Regions from separate parts of the Thiosocius teredinicola genome, predicted to be linked through region 2. Evidence: predicted binding sites of a transcription regulator. Region 2 holds the regulator's gene; each other region holds the start of a gene.
What was found. The regulator sigma-54, encoded in region 2, starts transcription at its own class of promoters, with help from an activator protein. The targets are predictions, from matches to a motif close to TGGCANGNTNCNTGCTT.

Region 1 (3,278 bases), 280 kb from region 2:
CATGTAGAAAGGCGTATCGCCGATCTCACCGAGCAGCACGTCCTGGTCGCCCACCTGCAGTTCGCCACGCTGGTAACACATCGGCGCACTGCCGTCGCAACAACCGCCTGACTGGTGAAACATCAAATCACCGTGGCGCTTCTTCAACTTCTCGATCAACGCCAGGGCCGCATCAGTCGCGGTTACGCGTCGCGTATCCATGACAACCTCCATCGATCAGAACAAATAGCCCCTCTTCGCCGCAACGAAGAGGGGCAGCCACTATCGACTATGCTTCAATCGACTCAGAAGAAACCCAGCGGTGATTCGCTGTAGCTCACCAACAGGTTTTTGGTTTGCTGGTAGTGGTCGAGCATCATCTTGTGATTTTCACGACCGATGCCCGATTGCTTGTAACCACCGAATGCTGCGTGTGCCGGGTAGGCGTGGTAGCAATTGGTCCATACGCGTCCTGCCTGGATCGCACGACCTGCGCGGAACGCGGTATTCGAATCGCGCGTCCAGACGCCTGCGCCAAGACCGTATAGGGTGTCGTTGGCGATCTCGAGCGCTTCATCGTAGTCCTTGAAGGTGGTCACCGATACCACGGGGCCGAAGATCTCTTCCTGGAAGATCCGCATCTTGTTGTTGCCTTTGAATACGGTCGGCTTGATGTAATAACCGTCTTCCAGTTGGCCTTCGAGCTGGTTGCGCTCGCCACCTGCCAGGCACTCTGCACCTTCCTGACGACCGAGATCGATATAAGACAGGATCTTGTCCATCTGCTCCTGCGATGCCTGTGCACCGATCATCGTGCTCTTATCCAGCGGGTTGCCCTGCTTGATAGCTGCAACGCGCTGCAATGCACGCTCCATGAACTGGTCATAGATCGACTCGTGGATCAACGCGCGCGACGGGCAGGTGCACACTTCGCCCTGGTTCAATGCAAACAACACGAAGCCCTCGATGGCTTTGTCGAAGAAGCTGTCGTCTTTCTCGCACACGTCCGGGAAGAAGATGTTCGGCGACTTGCCGCCCAGCTCCAGCGTTACCGGGATCAGGTTCTGCGATGCGTACTGCATGATCAAGCGGCCGGTGGTGGTTTCACCGGTGAACGCAACCTTGGCGATACGCGGCGACGAGGCAAGCGGCTTGCCGGCCTCGACACCGAAGCCGTTCACCACGTTGACCACGCCGGGCGGCAACAGGTCGGCGATGAGCTCCATCACAACCAGGATCGACGCCGGGGTTTGTTCCGCCGGTTTCAATACCACGCAGTTGCCGGCGGCCAACGCCGGCGCCAGCTTCCAGGTCGCCATCAGGATCGGGAAGTTCCACGGGATGATCTGACCGACCACGCCCAACGGCTCCTTGAAGTGATACGCATAGGTCTCGTGGTCGATCTCGGAGATACCGCCTTCTTCAGCGCGCACGCAGGCAGCGAAGTAACGGAAGTGATCGATTGCCAGGGGGATATCCGCGGCGAGCGTCTCGCGGATCGGTTTACCGTTGTCCCAGGTTTCGGCGGTGGCAATCAGTTCGAGGTTTTCTTCGATGCGATCGGCAATGCGGTTCAGGATCACTGCGCGTTCTGCCGGGGACTTTTTGCCCCACGCGTCTTTGGCCGCATGCGCGGCATCGAGTGCACGTTCGACATCATCGGCGTTGGAACGCGGTACCTCGCAGATCGGGCGGCCGGTGACCGGCGAGATGTTCTCGAAGTATTCACCACTCTCCGGTTCTACCCACTGCCCATTAATGAAATTCTGATAGCGTTTCTTAAACGGCAGTTCGGCACCCAAGGTGCTGACTTCGACGACGTTGGTTGACATAGTTTTTTCCTCCTACGGATAGCCGGCAGCCCATCGGCTACCGCCTGCCGCAATCGCAGAAACCGTGCCACGACGGCATATGCTGCAGTACACAAAAAGCGCAATCGTCAACAAAACAACCGCTTAGTGTGGTGTTGCGCTACGTGGTCGACAGCAGTAGTCTCGGGTATCCGCTTGGCCGTATCGATAAGCACAATACGAGTGTCGCAACATGCGACACCATGACCGTCGCGCAAAGCGACGGCGACAGTGACAGGAGGAATAACCGATGCCGACTTTCGGTCCCATACCGGCCGACACGGATGCCGCACGCCGCCTGTTTTTCGACAAGGGACGCAGTCCTAATGGATTGGTGCCGGACGTCATCGAGCGTTCATGGCAGCGCTGTGCGCGTCGCCTGGACAACGCCGACGCACCGCCGGCAGAACATGTCGATTTGTCGCTGCTGAATGAACGCCGCGAGATGCGTGGTCAGCTTCGTCGGATCGTACGACCCGAGATGGATGCACTGGCTGAACTGGTTTCGGACGGTGACAGCCTTGTTGTGCTTGCCGACCGCGATGGTCTCATCCTGGATGCCGTTGGCGCGTTGAACTTCTTGCGCACCGCTCAACAGGTAGCGCTGCAGCCCGGCGTGTACTGGTCGGAAGACGGACGCGGCACCAACGCGATCGGCACGGCGCTCGCAGAACAACAAGCCGTCTCGGTACGTGGCAGGCAACACTACCTCGAAGCCAACGGCATCTTGAGCTGCGCTGCCGCGCCCATTCTGTCGCCGCGTGGCGAGATGCTCGGCGTACTCGATGTATCGGGTGATTCGGAGAACCTGCATGCACAGGCGCTCGGCATGGTGCGCCTTGCGATTCAGATCATCGAACATCGCTTGAGCCTTACACAGGCGCAGAACAACGGCGTGTTGCGTTTCCATCCTTCGCCCGAATTGCTGAACACCCATCGCGAGGGCGTGTTGCTGCTCGACGAGGATCGTATCGTCGGCGCAAACCGGGCCGCGCTGCAGTTGCTCGGAGCGGATTGGCAGGACCTTCTCGACACCAGTGCCGAGCAATGGCTGCAACTTCCGGCCAGCAATCAACCGAAGGTGATTCGCGGCCGCGACGGCCAACAGATGCACGGCGTTGTGCAGCAAGAGCGCAAATCACCGGTGGCTATCAGGCCACTGCAGGCACCAACCGGCGAGCCCTGTTATTTCGACGATGATTGCGCTGCCAAGCTCACCGATGCCAAGCGCGTGCTGGACGCCGGCATTGCGGTCTTGGTCAACGGTGAAACAGGTACCGGCAAGGAAGTATTTGCACGCCAACTGCACGCCGTCAGCGCGCGCAGCCATGGCGCGTTCGTTGCGGTGAACTGCGCCGCCTTGCCTGAATCTCTGATCGAATCGGAACTGTTCGGCTACCAGGGCGGGGCCTTTACCGACGCACGGCGCAAAGGTATGCCGGGGCGTAT
Region 2 (3,278 bases):
CATTCATCTGCAGGCCGATGTCGTGACCGTGCAGCACCGCGGCAAAAAGCCGTCGAAAATCGTCGCCGAGGGACGCCCCGTCAAGTTCTCGCAGCAGTCCAATAAAGGACCGGTGAAAGGACAGGCGCGCCGCGCCGAATACGAGGTGAACAGCGAAAACCTCGTGTTGATCGGCGATGCCGTGCTGGTGCAGGGCAAAGACAGCATGCGCAGTGACCGCATCGTGTACGACCGGGTACGTTCGGTGGTCAAGGCCGGCGCCGCCGCGAAAGGCAAGCAGCGCGTTCAGATCACCATCGATCCGCCGAATCAATAAGCAGTACACGCGATCCATACAACGCCATGACCCGACTCGCCGCCGAAGATCTGGTGAAACGCTACCGTGGGCGCTCGGTCGTCAACGGCGTGTCGCTGTACCTTAACGAAGGCGAGGTTGTGGGTCTGCTCGGCCCCAACGGAGCGGGCAAGACGACAACCTTCTACATGATGGCCGGGCTGATTCCCGCCGACCAGGGGCGGGTTACGCTCGGCGAGCACGACCTCACCGACAAACCGATGCATGCGCGTGCCCGTCTCGGCCTGGGTTACCTGGCGCAGGAACCGTCGATCTTCCGCCGACTCACGGTGGCGCAGAACATCATCGCGATCCTCGAGACGCGCGACGACCTCGATCGCGGCCAGCGCGAGCAGATGTGCGACGACCTGCTGCGCGAGTTCGGTATCAGTCACCTGCGCGACAACATGGCGATCAGCCTGTCGGGCGGTGAACGCCGGCGCCTGGAGATCGCCCGGGCTCTGGCGGTACAGCCGCGCTTCATCCTGCTCGACGAGCCATTCGCCGGCATTGACCCCATATCAGTCATGGATATCCAGCGCATTGTCGGTCAACTGGCCGAACGCGGGATCGGTGTACTGATCACCGATCACAATGTCCGCGAGACCCTTGGGATCTGTCAGCGCGCCTACATCATCAGTGAAGGCAGCGTGCTCGCACTCGGTGCGCCGAAGGAGATTCTCGAGAACCCGCAAGTCCGCGCAGTCTATCTCGGCGAGAACTTCCGGCTGTGATTAGGCGTATGATTGCTGCGCAGCAACATCGCCAAATACTGCGCCTCGCCAAAGTCGGGAACGCCGGTCTGCACAGCGGGTTCGACTCGCGCGCAGTTGCGCTAGAATGGCATTGGGAGTCCGATCAAATTTCATACCAGATAGTAGCCGAATGAAGCCCACCATCCAGCTTCGACTGGGTCAACACCTGACGATGACGCCGCAACTGCAGCAGGCAATCAAGCTGCTGCAGCTGTCGACGCTCGATCTCAAACAGGAGATCCAGGAAGCCCTCGACTCCAACCTGATGCTCGAAACCGAAGAGGAAGGTACGCGTCGCGACGAAGCCGACAGCGAGCGCAAAAAGAGCGAGAACGACGGTGAGAATGCAAGCACCCAGAACAACAACGACGATTCGCGCAACGACCCGAACAACGAAAGCGAGGTCAAGATCGAATCCGAGGCCATGCCGGATGAACTGCCGGTCGATACCGTGTGGGATGACATCTACGACAGCGTCACACCCGCCTCTCCCGGCAGCGCCGCCAGCAGCGACGAAAGCCAGGACTTCCTGAATCAACAAAGCAGCGGCGAATCTCTGCAGGACCACCTGATCTGGCAGATGCAGCTGACGCCGTTCAGCCCGACCGACCTGGCGATTGCCGAGGCGATCATCGACGGCATCTCCGAAGACGGCTACCTGACCACGCCGATCGAAGACATCGTCACCAGCATGGATGATCCGGATATCGAGACCGAAGAGGTCGAGGCCGTGCTGCACCGCGTGCAGGCCTTTGATCCGCCTGGCATTGCGGCACGCGACCTGCGTGAATGCCTGTTCATTCAACTGCGCCAGCTGCCCGAAGACTTCGAGTGGCGCGAGCGCGCGCTGTTCCTGATCGGCGAGCACTTCGACCTGCTCGCGGCGCAGGACGAGGCGCAGATGAAGCGCAAGCTCAAGCTGGAGAGCGACGACCTGATGTCGGTCATCCACCTGATCCGCTCGCTCAACCCGCGCCCGGGTACCAGCGTTGCCAGCCAGCCGCCGACCTACGTCGAGCCCGATGTGTTCGTGTACAAACGTAACAACCAGTGGCGGGTCGAACTCAACCCGGATGCAGCCCCCCGGTTACGCGTCAACGCCGAGTATGCGAACATGATCAGGCGGGCGGACAACAGCGCCGACAACGTCACGCTGAAAAACCACCTGCAGGAGGCCCGCTGGTTCATCAAGAGCCTGCAGAGCCGCAACGATACGCTGCTGCGAGTTGCGACACGGATAGTCGACTTTCAACGCAATTTCTTCGAATATGGAGAAGAGGCCATGAAACCGCTCGTGTTGCGGGATATCGCCGAGGCGTTGGAGATGCATGAATCAACCATTTCACGGGTAACCACCCAGAAATACATGCACACCCCACGGGGCACCTTCGAGTTCAAATACTTCTTCTCCAGCCACGTGAGCACCGCCAGCGGTGGCGAGGCCTCGGCCACGGCCATTCGCGCGCTGATCAAAAAGCTGATCGGTGCGGAGAAACCCAACAAACCCCTTTCCGACAACAAGATCGCGGCCATCCTCGCTGATCAGGGGATCAACGTCGCCCGCCGCACTGTTGCCAAGTATCGTGAATCGATGGCGATCCCGCCGTCGAACGAACGCAAGCGCTTAGCTTGATCGAAAGCGCTGAAATGCAAGGAGAAAATCGATGCAAGTCAACCTGACCGGTCACCATGTCGACATCACCGACTCGATGCGTGCCTACGTTGACGAGAAGATCGCCCGACTCGAGCGTCACTTCGACCACGTCACCAACGTACACGTCATCCTGAGTGTTGAAAAACTCACCAAGAAGGCCGAAGCCACCGTGCATATCGCCGGTGCCGACGTCTTTGCGGATTCCACTCACGAAGACATGTACGCTGCCATCGACTCGCTTGTCGACAAACTGGATCGTCAGGTCATCCGCCACAAAGAAAAGATCAAGAGCCACCGTGGCAACGGACACAAAGATGCGTCCGTCGAAGCGGCGGGATGAACTGATCCGGTCTCACCATGCTACCTAAAGGCATCCTCACGTCGGGCAGCGTCAGCATCGCTGACCCGGCATCGAGCAAAAAACGCATCCTCGAGCAGGCGGCACGCCTGCTCGCACGGGATACCGACGAGCCGACGGCGGAGCAGATTTTCGAACGCCTGCTCGAACGTGAGCGCCTGGGCAGCACCGGGCTTG
Region 3 (3,278 bases), 1.8 Mb from region 2:
TCCAGCCTCGGATTCCACGGCAAGGCCAGCTACGAGTGGGATGGCGCATATCCCGGTTATGTGTCGACGACCTTCCTCAAGCAGGACATCGACATCCAGACGGCTGCGGGTGCCGATGTCGGCAGCAGCGATATCCAGGGCTGGGACATCTTCGGCAAGGTCAGCATCGGTGACTTCGGTTTCGCCGGCTACTACTACGATGGCGAAGGCATGACGTCGCTGGCGCTGGGTGGTCTGGTATTTCCCGGGTTTTCGGATACCGCCGATGCAGAAGAGTCGAGCGGCTACTACGTGCAGGGTACGTATACCTGGAACAACACCAAGTTCGGTATCCACTGGGCCGAGAGTGAGCAGGAAGAACTCACCAAAGTCGAGAACGAACGCCTGACCCTCGGCGTGTACCACAACCTTACACCGGCGCTGACCTTGCTGGGCGAATACAGCATGCAGGAAAGCTCCTTGTCCGGTGGCGGCACCGATAAGACATCGAGCTTCAACGTCGGCGCAATCCTGTTCTTCTGAGTGGCGCGAAGCTGTGCTTTCTGTCCCTCGCGCATTGGCCGGACCTCCACCGGCCTTTTTTTTCCGATCACTGAGGTTGCACGACGCGGCGCCGGATTGCCGTCTGTCGTGACCCAAGGAGAGTTCCATGCAACGGCATATGAGAGCACTTGGTTTGCTCGGCTTGTTGTCTCTGTTCGCCGGTTCCGCATCGGCGATAACTCTGCACCGTTCAAGTTCGCTCGAGCTGTACACGCTCGATGCAGAGGGCGAAGTTCACAATGCGCATCCGGTGAACTTTGTCGATCCTGATTCGTTGGCGCAGCTGCTGGCATCGTTGCAGGTCGATTCATCCGAAGCCGGCAATGCGATTTACCTGATGAGCGAAAACCAGGCGATCGAGGCGGGTGCAGAGTTGGCATCGGCCCTTTCGCGCATCGATGACAAGCGCGACGTGCACCTGGTGACGTTCCGCCAAGTGGGTTCGTTTCCGGTCAGTCGTCGTCTGGCTACGGGTGCGCGGATATTCGTTGAAGATGGGCAACTGAACCTGATCTTCGGACAGGTCGACGAGTTTCTCGACGAATTTCGTGAGCCTTACCAGAAACGTGCACGTCCCGGTGCCCGCCAGCTTGCTGCTTTGAGCGGCGCAACCATTCAACCGGCGGACTGGTTCACGTTCAAACCCGGGCGCAAAGACTGGGTGCTGTTTCCCATCGACCTGACACAGAGCCCGCGACGCCTGCTGCGCCTGCAGTCAGGCGAAATGTCGAGCAAGGCATCGGCCGAGCCGGCGCGCACGTCGCCGAAACAGCATTCATCAGTCAAAGCCCCTACAGCCAATCGATGGAAAGACCTCGAGGAAGGGCTCGAGACTCTGAAACGTTTGCAGCAAAAGGGCCTCATCAGCGACGACGAGTATCAATCGCAACGTCGTGCCTTGCTCGACGACGTGGCGCTGTAACGGGTGTCGCGGTTTCGTGACAGCAATGCGTTCAGAAATTTCATCGCCCGCTGGGGTATCGCGCAACGACGCCAAGGGCGGGTGGAAAACAGAAACGTTTTTAACGATTTACAAACGCTACCGCAAAGTTGCGGTTGGCTTGCTTGTTGCTCTCGCCAGTACGGCAGCTGCGGCTACAAGCCTATCAACGAAGCGCAACGGTTGCGTCGGGTGAGACGACATAAGACCAAATTTTTGGGAGGAGAAACTGAATGAATCGTACATTTCGTCAAACGGCACTGAGCGGTGCCATAGCCGTCGCACTCAGCGTCGGCTTCGTATCCACCAACGCCGTACAGGCGAAGAGCGTGACTCAATCGGCGATCGACGACGACGCCAACAGTGTGTCGAACGTGCTCAGTTGGGGGATGGGACAACAAGGTCAGCGCTTCAGTCCGCTGACAAAGATCAACAAGGGCAACGTCAAGAAGTTGGTGCCCGCATGGAGTTTCTCTTTCGGCGGCGAGAAGCAACGTGGTCAGGAGGCACAACCGGTCGTCGCCAACGGCAAGATGTTCGTCACCGGGTCGTACTCGCGACTGTTCGCGATCGACGCCAAGACCGGCGAGGAACTCTGGCAATACGATCATCGACTGCCCGACGGCATCCTTCCGTGCTGCGATGTCATCAACCGTGGCGCAGCCCTGTATGACGACCTGGTGATCTTCACCACGCTGGATGCACGCGTGATCGCGCTCAGCCAGGAAACCGGCAAAGTCGTATGGCGGGCCAAGATCGACGACTACAAGGCGGGCTACTCGAACACCGCGGCGCCACTGATCGTGCATGACATGGTCATCACCGGCGTGTCGGGTGGGGAGTTCGGCGTTATCGGTCGGGTAGAGGCGCGCGACGCGAAGACCGGCGAGATGCGGTGGGTGCGCCCGTCCGTCGAAGGCCACATGGGGTATATGTGGAAGGACGGCGAGAAGGTCGAGAACGGCCTGACGGGAAAGACCAACGCCACTTGGCCGGGCGATATGTGGAAGACCGGCGGTGCGGCGACCTGGCAGGGCGGCACCTACGATCACGAGACCGGGCTGATCTTCTATGGCACCGGCAACCCGGCACCGTGGAATGCGCATCTTCGCCCGGGCGACAACCTGTACTCGACTTCTACGCTCGCGATTGATCCGAAGACGGGCAAGATCGCCTGGCATTTCCAGTACACGCCGAACGACGGCTGGGACTACGACGGTGTCAACGAAGTCGTTTCGTTCAACGTCGACGGCAAGCAGCTCGCCGGTCACGCCGACCGCAACGGCTTTTTCTATGTCCTCGATCGTACCAACGGTAAGTTGGAGAACGCTTTCCCGTTCGTCAACCAGATCGATTGGGCGAAGGGCATCGACCTGAAGACCGGCCGACCGATCGAGAACGGTGCCCGTCCCGGTGACCCTTCGAAGAGTGCCGATGGCAAGAAGGGCGAAACCATCTTTGTTGCGCCTTCGTTCCTCGGTGCAAAGAACTGGATGCCGATGGCGTACAGCCCGAAGACTGAACTGTTCTATGTGCCGTCGAACGAGTGGGGCATGGACCTGTGGAACGAGCCGATCACCTATAAGAAGGGCGCTGCCTACCTGGGTGCCGGGTTCACCATCAAACCGCTCAACGATGACTATATCGGTGCACTGCGCGCTGTTGACCCGCGTACCGGCAAGATCAAGTGGGAATACAAGAACAATGCCCCGCTGTGGGGCGGCGTTATGACGACCGCCGGTGGCCTGGTGTTCACCGGAACGCCCGAAGGCTATCTGAAGGCGTTCGACGATCA

Region 1: adh (aldehyde dehydrogenase) is a predicted target of sigma-54. The motif match lies at 1,865-1,881, and genes of this name have one in related genera.
Region 3: B1781_RS15430 (methanol/ethanol family PQQ-dependent dehydrogenase) is a predicted target of sigma-54. The motif match lies at 1,601-1,617, and genes of this name have one in related genera.

What each region holds. Positions count from the first base shown of each region.
Region 1 is NZ_CP019936.1:521,929-525,206, reverse strand. It holds gene B1781_RS02460 (DUF779 domain-containing protein) at 1-201, opposite strand, end outside; gene adh (aldehyde dehydrogenase) at 285-1,811, opposite strand; gene B1781_RS02450 (sigma-54-dependent Fis family transcriptional regulator) at 2,080-3,278, shown strand, end outside.
Region 2 is NZ_CP019936.1:243,291-246,568, reverse strand. It holds gene lptA (lipopolysaccharide transport periplasmic protein LptA) at 1-316, shown strand, start outside; gene lptB (LPS export ABC transporter ATP-binding protein) at 343-1,068, shown strand; gene B1781_RS01115 (RNA polymerase factor sigma-54) at 1,220-2,722, shown strand; gene hpf (ribosome hibernation-promoting factor, HPF/YfiA family) at 2,754-3,083, shown strand; gene ptsN (PTS IIA-like nitrogen regulatory protein PtsN) at 3,101-3,278, shown strand, end outside.
Region 3 is NZ_CP019936.1:3,248,296-3,251,573, reverse strand. It holds gene B1781_RS15440 (porin) at 1-522, shown strand, start outside; gene B1781_RS15435 (SHOCT domain-containing protein) at 662-1,465, shown strand; gene B1781_RS15430 (methanol/ethanol family PQQ-dependent dehydrogenase) at 1,717-3,278, shown strand, end outside.